DNA from 4 places in the Pseudomonas sp. CMR5c genome. Region 1 is predicted to be linked to each of the others. Evidence: riboswitches for the same ligand, from Rfam matches in the RefSeq annotation. Region 1 holds a riboswitch; each other region holds the start of a gene.
The links. Region 1 has a riboswitch for cobalamin ahead of C4K40_RS19255 (CbtB-domain containing protein). Riboswitches for the same ligand answer to the same signal wherever they lie in the genome.
Positions count from the first base shown of each region.

Region 2: another riboswitch for cobalamin. It lies ahead of C4K40_RS15310 (TonB-dependent siderophore receptor); the one in region 1 lies ahead of C4K40_RS19255 (CbtB-domain containing protein).
Region 3: another riboswitch for cobalamin. It lies ahead of C4K40_RS12765 (TonB-dependent siderophore receptor); the one in region 1 lies ahead of C4K40_RS19255 (CbtB-domain containing protein).
Region 4: another riboswitch for cobalamin. It lies ahead of cobO (cob(I)yrinic acid a,c-diamide adenosyltransferase); the one in region 1 lies ahead of C4K40_RS19255 (CbtB-domain containing protein).

Region 1 covers NZ_CP027705.1:4,206,732-4,210,893, reverse strand. The annotation lists gene cobM (precorrin-4 C(11)-methyltransferase) at 1-471, opposite strand, end outside; gene C4K40_RS19265 (cobalamin biosynthesis protein) at 553-957, opposite strand; gene C4K40_RS19260 (CbtA family protein) at 954-1,658, opposite strand; gene C4K40_RS19255 (CbtB-domain containing protein) at 1,669-1,857, opposite strand; cobalamin riboswitch at 1,954-2,176, opposite strand; cobalamin riboswitch at 2,262-2,472, shown strand; gene cobW (cobalamin biosynthesis protein CobW) at 2,569-3,636, shown strand; gene cobN (cobaltochelatase subunit CobN) at 3,640-4,162, shown strand, end outside.
Region 2 covers NZ_CP027705.1:3,337,452-3,341,613, forward strand. The annotation lists gene C4K40_RS15310 (TonB-dependent siderophore receptor) at 1-1,596, opposite strand, end outside; cobalamin riboswitch at 1,706-1,911, opposite strand; gene C4K40_RS15315 (ankyrin repeat domain-containing protein) at 2,170-3,324, shown strand; gene C4K40_RS15320 (hypothetical protein) at 3,399-4,058, opposite strand.
Region 3 covers NZ_CP027705.1:2,712,374-2,716,535, reverse strand. The annotation lists gene C4K40_RS12780 (APC family permease) at 1-35, shown strand, start outside; gene C4K40_RS12775 (arginine N-succinyltransferase) at 205-1,221, shown strand; gene C4K40_RS12770 (arginine N-succinyltransferase) at 1,265-2,332, shown strand; cobalamin riboswitch at 2,554-2,756, shown strand; gene C4K40_RS12765 (TonB-dependent siderophore receptor) at 2,909-4,162, shown strand, end outside.
Region 4 covers NZ_CP027705.1:5,001,308-5,005,469, reverse strand. The annotation lists gene C4K40_RS22880 (O-methyltransferase) at 1-516, shown strand, start outside; gene C4K40_RS22875 (sorbosone dehydrogenase family protein) at 519-1,838, opposite strand; gene C4K40_RS22870 (hypothetical protein) at 1,908-2,489, opposite strand; cobalamin riboswitch at 2,656-2,892, shown strand; gene cobO (cob(I)yrinic acid a,c-diamide adenosyltransferase) at 2,973-3,584, shown strand; gene C4K40_RS22860 (cobyrinate a,c-diamide synthase) at 3,595-4,162, shown strand, end outside.

The DNA of each region.
Region 1 (4,162 bases):
GGCGCCATGGGCCGCCAGGCTGGCGAACTCTTCCCCGGCCGGCATGCTGGTCTTGTCCGCGTAGCGGGTGAGGATCACGCTCTGGGAGACATCGGGCAAGGTCAGCTCCGCTCCCAGCAATGCGGCGCAGGCGGCGGTGGCGGTGACTCCGGGGACGATCTCGAAAGCAATCCCCAGCTCCCGCAGGCAACGGATCTGCTCGCCGATGGCGCCGTACAGGCTCGGATCGCCGGAGTGCACCCGGGCTACATCCTGGCCCTGGGCATGGGCTTCGCGGATGACCTCGATGATCTGTTCCAGATGCAGCTCGGCGCTGTTGATCACCCGTACTGCGCTATGTCCCTCGAGCACCGCCTGGGGCACCAGGGAGCCGGCGTAGATGATCACCGGGCAGCGATGGATCAGGCGCTGGCCCTTGACGGTGATCAGTTCCGGGTCGCCGGGGCCGGCGCCGATGAAGTAGACAGTCATGGCAATGTCCTGTGAAAAAGGGGGCGAGCGGGCTTCATGATGAAGATCGCTCATGATCGAGGGCGGGGATTATCGGTGATTCTACGGGCAAACAGCCAATGCCAGGGTGGCTTCGGCGGATTTTTGCCGGGGCACCAGCAGTTGCGCCGAGCCTGCTTGCAGGCATTCGGCCATGGCCAGGGCGGCGCTTTCGGCGACGCCATGACAGCCGGTGCGTTCGAATGCGGCCTGCGACCTGTGGCTCAGGCGGGAGTCGTAGGGCGCCAGTTGGGCACTGCTGAAGAAGGTCAATGGCAGCGACAACTGCTGCGCCAGCTCCAGCAGGCCCGGTTCATCCTGCTTCAGGTCGATGCTGGCCAGGGCCTGTACCTGGCCCAGGTCCAGGCCATGGGCCCGCAGCACCTGGTCCAGCAGGGCGCGCAGGGCGCTGGCCGGGCAGCCCTTGCGACAACCCAGGCCGACCACCAGGGCCGGCTCGGTGATCATGCCCGCTGGCCATCCTCGCCCTTGCGCCGGAACAGCCAGGCGCTGATCAAGCCCAGGGCCAGCCAGAAGGCGGCATTGGTCAATTGCGAGGCGATCTTGAACTGTGCCTCCAGTGCTTCGGGGGCCAGCATCGAATGCACTTCCGGTTGGGGAGCGCCGATCACATGGGGCACGGCGATGATGGCCGCGCCCAGCAACTTCAGCAGCCAGTTGCCGGCGAACACGATCAGTGCCAGGCCCACGGCAGTGGACGCGGCGGCACCGACCCACCAGGTCTGGCGCTGCACCAGGTCGGCCGCGGCGGTGCCCGGCAGCTCCGGCGGCAGGCCCAGGGTGGGCGCCAGGCAGAAGGTGGCGTAGCCGGCCAGGCCCCAGAGCAGGCCCTGGGAAGTGCGGCTCGGTGCGCGCAGGGTGTAGAGGCCTGCCAGCATCAGGGCGAAGCCCACGGCGACCACCAGGTTGCCGCCGGTGGTGGACAGCACTCGCTGCCAGCCGTCCTCCGGTTCCCAGGCTTCTTCATCGTGGACGTGCCCGGCCATGGCGCCCGGGGCGTGTTCATGGACTGCCTCGGTGGCCGGGGCCTTTTCGTAGGTTTCCGCCTGGAGAATCAATGGCGCGACCCAGAAGCTTTGCAGCAAGGTCAGCAGCAGGGCGGCCAGCAGCCCGGTGAAGCCCGCGGTTTGCGCGATACGCTTGATCATCGGACGGGTCTCAGTGGCAAGGGAAGGCGGCGCTGTGGCGGGTGTCGTGGGCGGCGTTATGCACCGCCTCGATATGCGAGAAGCCGGCGAAGTACACCAGGCAGGCGCCAAGGATCGAGGCACCGATGGCGGCTACCAGGCGCTGGCTCAGGGTGGCGGTGCTGCTGGCGGAATGGCTGGTGCTGCTGATGGTCGACATGGCGCGTTCCCTTGGGTTTGTCAGCGGGAAGCGGCGCAGGAAAACCCCGCGTGGCGTTCACGCAGGGTTTGCAACAGCGCCCGCCCACCGCGGGTTTGTTATTCGTGTATTGCGGGCCGGTCTCCGGGCTCGCGAGGGGCAGGGCGGGTCATGCCATGCCGGCAAGTGTCGCCTTCCCATGCCCGGGGGCACAGTGGATCTGACACTTCGCTCGCTTACCGTTGCGGGGGCAGCACCGGACTGGTCACCGCTGGCAAGCGCGTGATTCACCGGTTTCCCGTTTCACCCTGTGAAGGGCACCCGTAACAAGTTGTGTAGCAAATCATGGGCAAGGGAGCGCCGTCAATCGCCGGTTGGCACGGGAAGCCGCCGCATATGTGCATTGACCGTCCTCCGCGCTCTGCGTAGCCTTGCGCCTTCGAGGTTCTTCGGCCAGCGGTCGAAGCTAAGACGGGAACGCGGTAGAAGCCGCGGCTGCCCCCGCAACTGTGAAGGGTTCCATTCCTGCACGGCCACTGCCTGGCGTCCATGACGCCGGCGGGAAGGCACAGGAAGCGTCAGTCCTGGACTGGCAAGCCCCCAGCCAGGAGACCTGCCTCGACCCAGATTCTCACTACAACCGGGCGGGGTGATCCGGTGGCGAAATCAGCACCTGGCCCGCGCCGTGCCTGTCGTCCCGTATGCCCGCCTCCTTCGCCAAAAGGGCATCCGATGAAAACACTGGCCAAACTTCCCGTCACCATCGTCACCGGCTTCCTGGGCTCGGGCAAGACCACCTTGCTGCGGCACATGCTGGACAACGCCCAGGGCCGTCGTATCGCGGTGATCGTCAACGAGTTCGGCGAACTGGGCATCGACGGCGAGATCCTCAAGCAGTGCTCCATCGGCTGCACCGAGGAAGAGGCCAGCGGCCGGGTCTTCGAATTGGCCAACGGCTGTCTGTGCTGCACCGTGCAGGAAGAATTCTTCCCGGTGATGCGTGAACTAGTGGCCCGCCGTGGCGACCTGGACCATATCCTCATCGAAACCAGCGGCCTGGCCCTGCCCAAGCCCCTGGTGCAAGCCTTCCAGTGGCCGGAAATCCGCAGCGCCTGCACCGTCGATGCGGTGATCACCGTGGTCGACAGCCCGGCCGTGGCCGCCGGCACCTTCGCCGCCTTCCCGGACCAGGTGGACGCCCAGCGCAAGCTCGACCCCAACCTGGACCACGAGTCGCCACTGCACGAGCTGTTCGCCGACCAGTTGTCCAGCGCCGACCTGGTGATCCTCAACAAGACCGACCTGATCGACCCGGCCGACCTGGCCAGGGTCCGCCAGGAAGTGGCCGAGGAGCTGCCGCCGGCGGTCAAGGTGATCGAGGCCAGCAGCGGGCGCCTGCCCCTGGACGTACTGCTGGGCGTGGGTGCCGGTTCCGAGGAGCACATCGACAGCCGTCACAGCCACCATGACCACCACCATGACGGCGACGATCATGACGACCATGACCACGACGCCTTCGACTCGATCTCCATCGAGCTGCCCGAGGCCGACGAAAGCCTGCTGCTCGATGCCCTGACCCAACTGGTGGTCAAGCACGGCATCCTGCGGGTCAAGGGTTTTGCGGCGATCCCCGGCAAGCCGATGCGCCTGCTGCTCCAGGGCGTGGGCACCCGCTTCGACAAGCACTTCGACCGCAAGTGGGGCGCTGATGAGAAACGCATCACCCGCCTGGTGCTGATCGGCCAGGAACTGGATGCAACCCAGCTGGAAGCGCAACTGCGCGCCGCCCTGGGCGCCTGACCCATGCACCTGCTCAGGACCCAGCCCGGCGGATTCGTGTCGGATGACAACATCGCCGACCTTGGACAAACCCCCGCCGAGCTGGTGGTCCTGTGCAGCGGCGACTCCAGCCTGGCGCTGCTGGCCGAGGCCGCCGAGCAACTGCCAGCGGACTACCCCAGCTTTCGCCTGGCCAACCCGATGCAGGTGCAGAACCACGCCTCGGTGGACCTTTACGTCGACCAGGTGCTGCGCCATGCCAAGGTCATCCTGATTTCCCTGCACGGTGGCATCGCCTACTGGCGTTATGGCGTCGAGCAACTGGTGGAGCTGTCCCGGCGCGGGGTGCAGCTGATCCTGGTGCCGGGGGACGACCGGCCCGACCCGGAGCTCAGCGACCTGAGCACGGTGTCGGCCGTGGAGCGCGACCGCCTGTGGCAGTTCCTGCGACAGGGCGGGCGAGAAAATGCGTTGAATTTCTACCGCTGCCTGAGCGGCTTGCTGGGGCGCGATTACCCCTGGAGCGAACCGCAGGTGCTGCCGCGCA
Region 2 (4,162 bases), 870 kb from region 1:
ATTCCAGAACTGCTGCTTGAGGCCGAACTCGGTCTGCTTGGCTTCGGTCAGGTCCATCTGCATTTGGGTCGGATTGAGACTGATCAGGTTGTTGATGCCGTCTTCACTGGTGGAGTACTGGCCATACAGTGAGAGCTGATCAGTGACCGCGAACACCAGGCCAGCGCGCCAGTTACCACCTGCAAGGCTGCGATCGGTCCGGGTATCGGCGCGCAGGTCGGTGCGATCGATATGGTTCTGGTCGCGGCGGATACCGGTCACCAACGACCAGCGCTCCGACAGTTGCAGGCGGTTTTCCGCAAACAGTGCAAAGGTACGGGTGGTGCTGGCGGTCTGGGGTGAGAAGGCCGACTTGCTGTGGAAATAACCCGGAGCCGGGTTCCACGGATCGATGTAGTCACCGCCGATATCCTTGTAGGGCGAGTTGTTGGCCACGCCGAAACGGATCCGGTTGTACTCCAGGCCGACCACGGTCTTGCTGTCCAACCCGAACAACGAATGATCGAAGGTGAAGCTCTGGCGATCGCCGATCTGTTCCTGGTCGTGCTTGATCTCCAGGTTGTCGCCTCGCAATAGCTGCTCCCTGGAGTCGACCCAGTTGTAGGCCTCGGCATTGCGCCAGTGGCGACGGCTCTTGATGTAGTAGAGCTGGTTGCTGGCGCTGAGGTTGTCGTTGAGCACCCACTCGGTGTTCAGGCGCGTCCATTCATCGTTGTAACGCTGTACCGCGTTACGCAGGTTGTAGTTCTTGTCCCGCAGGCTGTCGCGGTAGCGGCCGGCGATCAGCGGCGTGCCAAAGTAGCTGGCAGGCTCGCTCTCTCCACGTTCGTGGGCCAGGGTGAAACTCAGGTCTTCAGTGGCTTGCCAGCGCAACGCTGCGCTCAATGCCTGGTTGCGTGATTGGCCGTGGTCGACCCAGCCATTGCTGTGCTGCTGGTTCAGCGTCAGGCGATAGCTGAGGGTGTCGGTGAGCGAGCCACCGCTATCCAGGCCCATTTGTTGCCGGTCATTGGAGCCATAGCCCAGGCGCAGGCGGTTATGGATCTCACCTTCGAAGGGCTTCTTGGGTATCACATTGATCACCGCTCCAGTGGCGCCTTCGCCGTAGAGCACCGAGGCTGGGCCGCGGATGATATCGATGCGCTCCACCAGCCACGGATCCACCGGGAACGTCTGGCTGCCGGCACCGGTATACAAGCGTGAGCCGTCGAACAGCGTCATGACCGAACTATGGCCGATGAACCCCCGCGCCGACAGCGCCGTATTACCGTTGCCAGGCGTGGCGACGCTGGTGATGCCCACTGAACGGGTGACCGCGTCCTGGATCGTCAGGTTATTACGGGCTATGGCCTCACTGTCGAGGCTGCTGGTGCTGGCCGGAGTTTCCAAGGCCGTCAGGTTCAGGCGTGAACCGGCCGGCAGGGGAGTACTCAAGGAGATTGGACTATCGGTGGCCTGTGCCGTCACTTGCGCTTGCGGCAGAACCAGGGAGGGCTGTTGCCCAGCCAGCGCCAGGGGCGTGAGGCTCATGCAAGGCAACAGGGTGAAATACAGCCAGGGGTAAGACTGGGGTAGCAACACAGAAGTGCGGGACATGCGATTCCTACTGCTTATCAGGAATGAATGAATCCCGGAGGGAACAACGCATAGGCAAGCGCAGGCACGCGAGCCCACGCAAACCGGACTGCGCCCGCCCACCGCGGGGTTGTCAAACGACGTTGCAGGCCGGTCTCCGGGCTTGCGAGGGACATGAAGCAATCACCTTCCCATGCCTTGGCACAGTGGTCTGTCGATTGCTTCGCTCGCTTACCGTTGCGGGGGCAGCGCCGGACTGATCATCGCAATGACGCACCGGCTTCCCGTTTAACCCCATGCGCGGCGGCATGGGACACCTGAAACTGGCGCGCATCTGACCACCGGCGAGACCCTCGCGTCAATGGCACCTGGCTATCACTCGGGGCGTCGGAGCACGCTTTCATTTCGATGGTGCTGATGCTGCTTGGCTTGCAACTGGAGGTAGCCGTGTCATTGGCCATGGCCATTGTTGCCGCAAGCCCTGGCGATGTTCCGGCTGGGTCGGCGCCTGGAGCACAGGTGCACCGTTACCGAAGTGGTTGACGAGCGCGGCGGTTAACGACTCAATGCGCCCCCGGAGCGTATCGACAGAACATGGACCTGCACCTGATGACCGAGTGGCAACGACTGTACGAAGAACACGAGACCCAGCTGGATCGCCTCTACGAGGATGTCCTGGAGGGCAGGCTGGAGCGATTGCGGGCCTTTGCCCAACAGTATCCGCAGTTGCTGGAGCTGCCCCGCTATGGCTCCGCCGGGGATATCGGCCTGCTGCATATGGCCGCCAGCGAAGGCCAGGCCGAGGTTTGCCAACTACTGCTCGAGCTGGGCCTGGAGGTGGATCGGCCGGTGCGGGTCAGTGGCCAGGAAACGGCGCTGGGGCTGGCGGCCAGCGAAGGGAGCCTGCCGACCTGCACCGTGTTGCTCGACGCCGGCGCCAGTGCCAATGGCCTGTCATTGAGCATCTGCCCGCCACTTTACTCGGCCGCGCTGGCGGGCCATGACCAGGTGGTCGCACTGCTTCTGGCGCGGGGCGCCGCGGTCAACCAATTGCATCGGCGCTTCAACAACAGCGCCCTGGATGCCGCGCGCACCTGGGGCCACCCGGCGGTTGCAGAGCTGCTGCAAGCCAATGGCGCACAGAGCATCCTGGATATCGATGTCCCAGACGTCGAGGGGCCAGGGCAGGCGATCGCGACCTTCGTCCACAACAGCGCCGGCTGGGTGCTGCCGGCGCTGTTCAGTCCGCCCAGCGCGGACCCTCGGTTTTCGCTGCATATCAGCTTGCTCACCAAGGGTCGCTACAAGCTGTTGTTCACCATTGGCCTGTACCGCACCACTCCCATGACCGAGCTGTTCGTCTGCCTGCCCGAGGACTGGGCGCTTCCCCAGCATGGACTGGCGCAACAGCCAGCCTGGTGCTTCCCGGTGCAGCTACTGGCTCGCCTGGCGCGCCAGAGCCTGGAACACCAGGCCTTGGGCGAGGGGATGCTGGTGCTGCGTGATGATCCTGGCTATGGGGACCTGGCCTGGCCCGATTCGGTGGATGCGATGCTGGTGGTGGACAAGCCCTGGGACCCGGCATCCGCGGCCGAGGAGATTGCCGACGATGACCGGGTGGCCCTGTTGTTGCTGGTCCCGGTGAAGTTCACTGCCAAGGGCAGGCCCACCGGCGAGGCCCTGGATGCCCTGGTCGCCCGCAAGCGCAAGGCGAGCTGGAAGGTCCTGGCGCTCAAGTCCCCGACCTGATACCCGGGGGAGGGAAGTGGCAGCCCCCGCCGGCCCATGGGCGTCGACGGGGACAGTAATGGGTCCAGAGGACGTTACTGGGTGATGGTCAGGCTGCCGGTGGCCTGGACCGAGCCATACCGAATGCGCGAATAGACCGGGTCGCTGTAGCTGAAGTCCATGACGGTGCCCATGGAACCAAGATGTATGGCCTGGCAGCTGAAGTTCACTGCCACTTGCCCGCCATAGGGCGTGACGCCAATGGCGACCTGGGTCGGCCCGGTCCATTCGATCTTGCAGCCCAGCGTGCTGCCCCCGGCGCTGGTGTTGTAGCCTCGGCAATTCAAGCTGGCGTTACCGTTGCTGGTGCTGGGGAAGCCAGCCCACTTGGCGATGGCCAGGTTGGCCGAGCAGGAGGTGTTGATGCTGTTGGCCCCCGGAGCAAGCTTGTAGACCCCGGAAGGCGGCGCGAGGGTGGCGGTGACAGGAGTCAGCGGCAGTGGCGAGAACGTTGCGGCGGCCTGGTTTTCAACCACCGTCGTCCTCGACGGAGGAAGCTTGCACACCACCACGGCACCGACGTCGTCGGACTTCTTCAGTTCACCCAGGGCGGTAATGTCAGAGCCGCCCCTGGACTCGCAGAAGAGTTTTCGCAGCTGGGCGTTTTCTTCGATATCGGCCGTGGATGAGGCCTGGGCCAGGGGGGCGAGTGCCAGGCCGATGACTCCTGCCAGCAACAGGCGTGAAAGATTCATGATCGATTCCTTATCGATGTTAAGACCGGGCGAAGGGTATGCCCGGCCTGTCGCCGATTTAATGACAAAAGCTCGGGTGCGAGCCTGGACTAAGCTGGATCGCA
Region 3 (4,162 bases), 1.5 Mb from region 1:
ACGGTGCCGCCCTGCCGGATCCGCTCAAGCAATAGTGAACACGGCGCGTTGCCCTGCGGGGTGACGCGCCATCCCGGCACGGCCATCAAGAGCAGCCCGGGAACCGGCCGCCGGATGCCACGGCCGGAGACAATGCGTGGTAATCGACAGTGATGTCTGGCTGCCCGGCCCAAAGCCGGCGGCCCTTGATACAGGAGTGCACCCATGCTGGCCTTGCGTCCCGTGGCGTTATCCGATCTGCCCCAACTGCGGCGCCTGGCCCGCGAACGCCTGCTGGGCGTGACCTCGCTGGTGGACGACGAAACCTGCCTGCGGGAAAAGATCCTCGACTCCCTGGCGTCCTTCGCCAAGGCCGAGGCCGGCCAGGGGCCGGAGAACTATTTCTTCGTCCTCGAAGATCCCGCCACCAGCCGGCTGCATGGCTGCTCCGACATCCTGGCCACGGCCGGCTTCAGCGAACCGTTCTACAGCCTGCGCAACCGCCCGTTCATCAGCAGCTCGCGGGAGCTGGACATCCAGCATGGGGTGCCGACCCTGTCGCTGTGCCACGACCTGAGCGAGCAGACCCTGCTGCGCAGCTTCCACATGGACGTCGAACTGGCCGGCAGCCCCCTGGCGCAACTGACCTCCCGGGCCCGCTTGCTGTTCATCGCCGCCCACCCCCAGCGTTTCGCCGACAGCTGCATCAGCGAAATCGTCGGCTACAGCGACACCGACGGCCAATCACCGTTCTGGGAGGCGGTGGGCCAGCATTTCTTCGACCTGCCCTATGTCGAGGCCGAGCGCCTGTGCGCCCTGCAGGGACGCGGGTTCCTGGTCGAGCTGATGCCCCAGTACCCGATCTACATCCCGATGCTGGCGCAGGCGGCCCAGGACTGCATCGGCCGCATCCATCCCGACGCCCGGGAAGCCTGCGACATCCTGGTGGACGAAGGTTTCGCCCCGACCCAGTACGTCGACCTGTTCGATGCCGGACCGACCCTGCAGGCGCGCACCAACGAACTGCGCTCGATCATCCAGAGCCGGATGGCCACCAGCTACTTCGCCGCGCAGAGCGGCCGGGGCCGACCATGGCTGTTGAGCAACGACCGCCTGCAAGGTTTCCGCGCCATCGTCGCGCTGCTCGACGAAGCTCCAGAGGAACGTATCGGTCTTGGCCAAGAGATGTTCCAGGCCTTGCAACTGGAGCCCGGCGCTGCCGTGCGGAGCATTGCGCTATGACCCTTTATCGACTCGCAACCGTGGCATTGCCAGGAGCCCGTGCATGATCGTGCGCCCGATTCGCGTCTCCGACCTGCCCGCGCTGCTGCGTCTGCTGGGGGGCAGCCAGCGAGAACTGGACAACCTCAGCACCGACCCCGAGCGCCTGGACCATCGGGTGCGCTGGGCCCAGCGCACGTTCGCCGGCCAGGTGGAACGCGCCGATGCCGACTACCTGTTCGTGCTGGAAGATGACGAGCAGCAGGTGATCGGCATCTGTGGCTTGAGCGGTGCCATCGGCCTGCGCGAGCCCTGCTACAACTACCGGCTCGGCATCACTCGCGGCAGCGCCCCGGGACTGGGTATCGAGAAACAGATCCCGACCCTGTTCTTGAGCAACGACATGGCCGGGCAATCCCAGCTGTGCTCGCTGTTCCTGCGCCACGACCTGCGCCAGGGCTATACCGGGCGCCTGCTGTCCACGGCGCGCTTGTTGTTCGTCGCCGAGTACCCGGCGCTGTTCGGCGACAAGCTGGTGGTGGAGTTGCGCGGCCAGGTCGACAGCCAAGGTTGCTCGCCGTTCTGGGACAGCCTGGGGCGGCACTTCTTCAAGATGGATTTCCAGCAGGCCAACCGCCTGTCCAGCCATGGCGGCAAGTCCTCCATCGCCGAGCTGATGCCGCGCCAGCCGCTCTATACCTGCCTGCTCAGCCTCCAGGCCCAGGCGGCCATCGGCCAGGCCCATGCCAGCACCGAACAGGCGGTGGGCATCCTGCGCGACGAAGGTTTCAGCCACCAGGGTTGCATCGATGTGTTCGACGGTGGCCCGCTGATCGAGGCCGAAGTGGCGAAGATCCGCAGCGTGCGTGAAAGCCAGGTCCTGCCGTTGCTGGTGGGCAACCCGGACGAGCAGGCGCCGATGTGGCTGATCCACAACCGGCGCCTGGAGAGCTGCCGCATCACCGCCGCGCCCGGGCGCCTGGTGGCCGGCTGCCTGCTGGTGGACCGCCAGACCACCAAGCGCCTGCAACTGCAACCCGGTGACTCGGTGCGTGCGGTGCCATTGCTGGCCTGCCCCGCCGATGCCGGTGGCCAGGCCCAGGTACGCACCTCCCCCGCCACCGCCTGGTAACGCCGGGCAAACCCGCTTGGTATAGCCGCTGCCGCAGGCTGCGCACGACCACGCAGCGGGCGCAAACCTTGCGCACTCCACAATGAAGGCCCCGCGGGCCTTGGCGCAGCTTCGCAGGCTCAGCAGCGGCTACGGGAGCTGGGCTGGGCGATAACGGCATGACTGCACAGCGGACGCAATCGTGGCGGCCACAGGATTGACGAACGGCCGGACGGATGTTCAGATGCCGCCCTGTTTCAGGTGCCTCACGCCGCCGTGCGTGAGGTGAAACGGGAAACCGGTGCGCCCCCAGGGGCAAGTCCGGTGCTGCCCCCGCAACGGTAAGCGAGTGCTGCATTCAACACGCCACTGTACCCAAGGTATGGGAAGGCGAATGCAGCCAGCCTCGCAAGCCCGGAGACCGGCCTGAAGCATCTGTTTGGCAATCCTGCGGTGGGCGGGCATGGGCCGGTGTGGGCGCGTGCGCGTGCCTGCCACCTTCTCCCTGCGTGCTTCCCGAAGACACTTTCGAGAAGACCAACAATGACAACAACAGACAATTCCCTTGCGCGCGACTGGCGCGCTCCGCGCCGTTCCATGGGCGGCGCCCTGCTCGGCTGCCTGTTCAGCCCCTGGCTGCTGGCGGACGACACCTCCCTGAAGCTCGAGCAGCAGTTCGTCTCCGCCCCGTCGGTGGAGTCCACCACCGTGGCCGAGATGGCCAAGTACGGCAGCAAGGTGGAGATCATCGATCGCCAGCAGATCGAACGCGCTGGCCCCAGCAGCGACATCACCCGGGTCCTGCAGATGTACGTGCCAGGCCTCTACGTGGCGCCCAAGAACGGCCCCTTCGACTACGGCACCTATTCGCTGCTGGGTGGGCGCAACGATGACACGCTGATCCTGCTCGATGGCGTGCGCCTGAACAACCGCCTGTACGGCGGTTTGTACCTGGATACCCTGCCAGCCAACGCCATCGAGCGCATCGAAGTGCTCAAGGGCGGCCAGAGCCTGCTGTTCGGCACCCAGGCGGTGTCCGGGGTGATCAACATCGTCACCCGCAGCCCGCAGACCCGCGACGCCTCCGGCGAAGTCAACCTGGGCCTGGACAGCTTCATGGGCAGGAGCGGCGATGCCCGGGTGGAACGCATCGTCAGCAACGGCCTGGGCGACCTCGGCTTGCTGGCCTATGTCAGCCACAACGTCTCCGACGGCTACCAGCCGTTTCGCAACAGCGCCTACAACACCAGCACCCGTGACAAGAAGCGCTCCTATGAGGTGACCACCTTCGGCGCCAAGGCGATCCAGGGGTTCGGCGACGACTCGCGCCTGGAGTTGTTCTACCAGTACACCGACGCCAACCTGGATTTCGCCCGCGCCGCGAACAACAAGAAGACCACCAACGACCGGGTCCAGCAGATCGCCACCGCCACCTTCGAGCAACGCCTGGGCGAGCGCTTCAGCTACTTCGTCAAGGGCCATGTCAACGATTGGGACACGCGCTACACCCGTATCAACAGCAACGATGATGGCGGCATCAAGGTCATCAACCACAACGACTACTGGGGCTTCACCGACTGGGGTGTGCAAGCCGAGGGCAAGGCCGAGCTGGACGGCGGCCATGTGCTGGTGTTCGGTACCGACAACCAGTGGTTCAAGGGCCAGGACGACGTACTCAAGATCGACGACAACAAGGCCCAGGCCAACGCCCTGTATACCCAGTTGCGCCCGGTGTTCGAAGCCCTGCCGGACTGGCACCCGAGCATCGGCGTGCGCCACGAGAAAATCAGCGGCGGCGAGAGCGCCACGGTGGGCATGCTCACCTCGCGGTACGACCTCACGCCCAACTGG
Region 4 (4,162 bases), 790 kb from region 1:
CAATTCCTCGCCCTGCTGGTCAAGCTGATCGGTGCCCGCCGGATACTGGAGGTCGGCACTTTCACTGGCTATAGCGCCTTGTGCATGGCTCAGGTGCTACCTGGGGATGGTTCGCTGGTCTGCTGTGATCTTCCCGGCGACTACAACGCCACTGCCCGCCGTTACTGGCAGGAGGCTGGAGTCCAGCAGCTTATCGATCTGCGTCTGGCACCTGCCCTGGAAACCCTGGCCAGCCTGGAGCAGCAGGGGCAGGGTAACTCCTTCGACCTGATCTTCATCGATGCCGACAAGGCCAATTACCCGGCTTACCTGGAGTTCGCGCTGCGCTTGCTGCGTACCGGTGGCCTGGTCGTGTTCGATAACACCTTGTGGAGCGGGCGGGTGTTGGAGGTGGCTCCTGCCAGCGAGGATACCCGGGCCATCCAGGCGCTCAATCGTGCCCTCAAGGATGACCCGCGTATCGATCTGTCGCTGCTGCCCCTGGGGGATGGCCTGACCCTGTGCCGCAAGCGCTGAACTCAGGGCTTCTTGGCAGCGCTCACACGCCAGATCTTGTTGCCGACGTCATCGGCGACCAGCAGGGCCCCTTGCTGGTCGATCACCACTCCCACCGGGCGCCCCATGGCGTTCTTGTCGGCATCTAGAAAGCCGCTGAGCAGGTCGATCGGCTGTCCTTGGGGCTTGCCGCCGCTGAATGGCACGAAGAGCACCTTGTAGCCACTGTGGGGCTTGCGGTTCCAGGAGCCGTGCTGGCCGATGAACGCGCCTTCGGTGAAGGGCGCGGGCAGCTTGCTGCCAGTGGCGAACGCCAGGCCCAGCGAGGCCGTGTGCGGTCCCACGGCGTAATCCGGGGCAATTGCCTTGGCCACCAGTGCCGGATCCTGGGGTTTGACCCGTACGTCCACGTGCTGGCCGTAGTAGCTGAAGGGCCAGCCGTAGAAAGCGCCATCCTTGACCGATGTGATGTAGTCGGGCACCAGGTCGCTGCCGATCTCGTCCCGTTCGTTCACCGCTGTCCAGAGGGCTCCGCTGACTGGCTCCCAGGCCAGGCCGTTGGGGTTGCGCAGCCCAGTGGCGAACAAGCGATGCTGGCCGCTGGCACGGTCCACTTCCCAGATCGCTGCCCGGCCTTCTTCCTTGTCCAGGCCGTTTTCGCCGACATTGCTGTTTGAGCCGACGGTGACGTACAGCTTGCTGCCATCCTTGCTGGCGATGACATTCTTGGTCCAGTGGTGATTCAGCGTGCCGCCGGGCAGGTCCACTACCTTGGTGGCTCCGGCGCTGATCCTGGTGTCACCGCTCTGGTAGGGGAAGCGCAGCAGCTTGTCGGTATCGGCTACATACAGATCGTTGCCCACCAGGGTCATGCCGAAGGGGGAGTTGAGGTTCTCCAGGAAGACGCTGCGAGTCTCCGCCACGCCGTCGTGGTCGGCATCGCGCAACAGGGTGATGCGGTTGGCGCTGGGAACCGTGGCCCCGGCGCGCCCCATCACCTTGCCGGCTACCCAGCCGCGGATGCCCCGGCTGTCGTCCGGTTTGGGCGGGGCGTTGGTTTCCGCCACCAGCACGTCCCCGTTAGGCAGTACATAGAGCCAGCGTGGATGATCGAGATTCTCGGCGAAGGCACTGACCTGGGTTCCGCTGGCGGCCAGCGGTTTCGCTCCCTCGGGCCACCCGATGGCCGGAGCGATGTTCAGCGTGGGGATCAGGGTGGGGTTGGGTTCCGGCAGCTTGGGGTTCGGGCCGGTGCCGTCCGCAACCTGCAGGCTGGAGGTTTCGCCGCAGGCGGCGAGGCCGGCGGCGATGGCGATGAGCAAGGTATGGCGAGGCTTGAGCATGCTGATATCCCTATGAGTGCGCGAACGTTCAATCATAGAGAAGCATGGGCGCCCTGGGGTTCCTTGTGTTCAGCGAGCTTCCTTGAACAATACCGCCACTCCGGGGTGGTAGTGGCCGGCTTCGTTGTGCAGCTTGCGGTAGGCATACGGGAAGTACCAGGCCACGGCACAGCAGTGTTCCTTCTGTAGGTCGTCGAGCATGTCTTGCAGTTCCTCGGGAGTCGCGCTGTGCTGGGCCTTTTGAGGTGCGACGAACAGGCAGCCAAGCTTCAGGTCGCTGGCGTGGCTGATGGTCTTCGCTGCATTGGCGATATCCTGCAGGGCCTGGGTCAGGGCCAGGTTGTTGACCCGTGGCCAGCGCTGGGTGGCCTGGATGTAGGTGCGTTCTTCCTTGGTGGCCAGGTACAGGTCGGTACGGGCATTGCGCGCACCTTCTTCGAGCTGCTTCTTGCTGGGGCTGTGTTCCAGGGTCACCATCTCGGCCATCCAGGCCGCGGCCGAAAGCAGTCCCAGGTTGGCCTGTTCGTCGAACCAGTAAGGGGTTTCGTTATCGCCGCGAATCGCGTTGTAGCGGTCAATGCAATCGAACCAGCGCTCCAGCATCGGTCGCAGGAATTCCAGTCTTGGATTGCTGATGATCATGCCTTGCATCGAACTCACCCCTTATTGTTGTGACGGGACGTCATGTCCTGAAAGTGGCTATTTGATATCACTGCTTTCAGTGTGGCACAAGATTGGCGTCAGTTTGTTGATGCAGTGCAGTTTTCCGTTGGGTGCGGCGGGCCGCTTCATTGACGCTCCATTCCCAACCCTCTAACCTTCGCGACTTGTTTCAGGTGCTCTGTGACTCCCGGGTCGACAGAGTGAAACAGGGAAGCCGGTCAGGGCCCGTTCCAGCGATGGAGCCGGCGACGATTCCGGCGCTGCCCCCGCAACGGTAGGTGAGTCAAGATTGCGCAAGTGCCACTGTGTCGAAGCAGGCATGGGAAGGCGCGCAGTCCGGCAGTGGTGCCGCTCACGAGCCCGGAGACCGGCCTGATTCATCCAACGGCATCACGGAGGGCGATGCCAGGCTTGCGCCGTCCATTTCCATTCCTGCCCCCCGTTCCCCAAGCCCCAACGGAGAGCTGCTCCATGAGTGAATCCCTCGAGCGTGACGAACGTCATCTGGCGCGCATGCTGCGCAAAAAAGCGGTGATCGACGAGCGTATCGCCAACTCGCCCAATGAATGCGGGCTGTTGCTGGTCCTGACCGGCAACGGCAAAGGCAAGAGCAGTTCGGCCTTCGGCATGCTGGCACGGTCCATGGGCCATGGCATGCATTGTGGCGTGGTGCAGTTCATCAAGGGCCGCGAAAGCACCGGCGAAGAGCTGTTCTTCCGGCGCTTTCCCGAGCAGGTGCGGTTCCATGTGATGGGCGAGGGCTTCACCTGGGAGACCCAGGATCGCCAGCGTGACATCGCCGCCGCCGAGGCCGCCTGGGCGGTTTCCCGGGAGCTGTTGCGCGATCCGCAGATCGGCCTGGTGGTACTCGATGAGCTGAACATCGCCCTCAAGCATGGTTACCTGGACCTGGATCAGGTGCTCAGCGACCTGCAGGCCCGTCCGCCGATGCAGCACGTGGTGGTGACCGGGCGCGGGGCCAAGCCGGAAATGCTCGAACTGGCCGACACCGTCACCGAAATGGGCATGGTCAAGCACGCCTTCCAGGCCGGTATCAAGGCGCAGAAGGGCATCGAGCTGTGAGCGTGAACCCATGAATGATGTTCGTCATTGCCCGGCGGTATTGATCGCCGCTCCGGCATCCGGCCAGGGCAAGACCACCGTGACCGCCGCCCTGGCGCGCCTGCACCGTAACCAGGGGCGCAAGGTGCGGGTGTTCAAGTGCGGTCCGGACTTTCTCGATCCGATGATTCTCGAGCATGCCAGCGGTGCCCCGGTGTACCAGCTGGACATGTGGATGGTGGGCGAGCAGGAAAGTCGCCGCCTGCTGTGGGAGGCCGCCGGCGAGGCCGACCTGATCCTGATCGAGGGCGTCATGGGATTGTTCGATGGCACGCCATCGAGCGCGGACCTGGCACGGCATTTCGGCGTGCCGGTGCTGGGGGTGATCGATGGCGCCGCCATGGCCCAGACTTTCGGCGCCCTGGCCCTGGGTCTGGCGCGCTACCAGCCGGACCTGCCGTTCGCCGGCGTGTTGGCCAACCGGGTGGGGACCTTGCGCCATGCGCAACTGCTCGAAGGCAGCCTGACCGAGGGGTTGCGCTGGTATGGAGCCTTGTCCCGGGAAACCTCGATCGAGCTGCCCAGCCGCCATCTGGGCC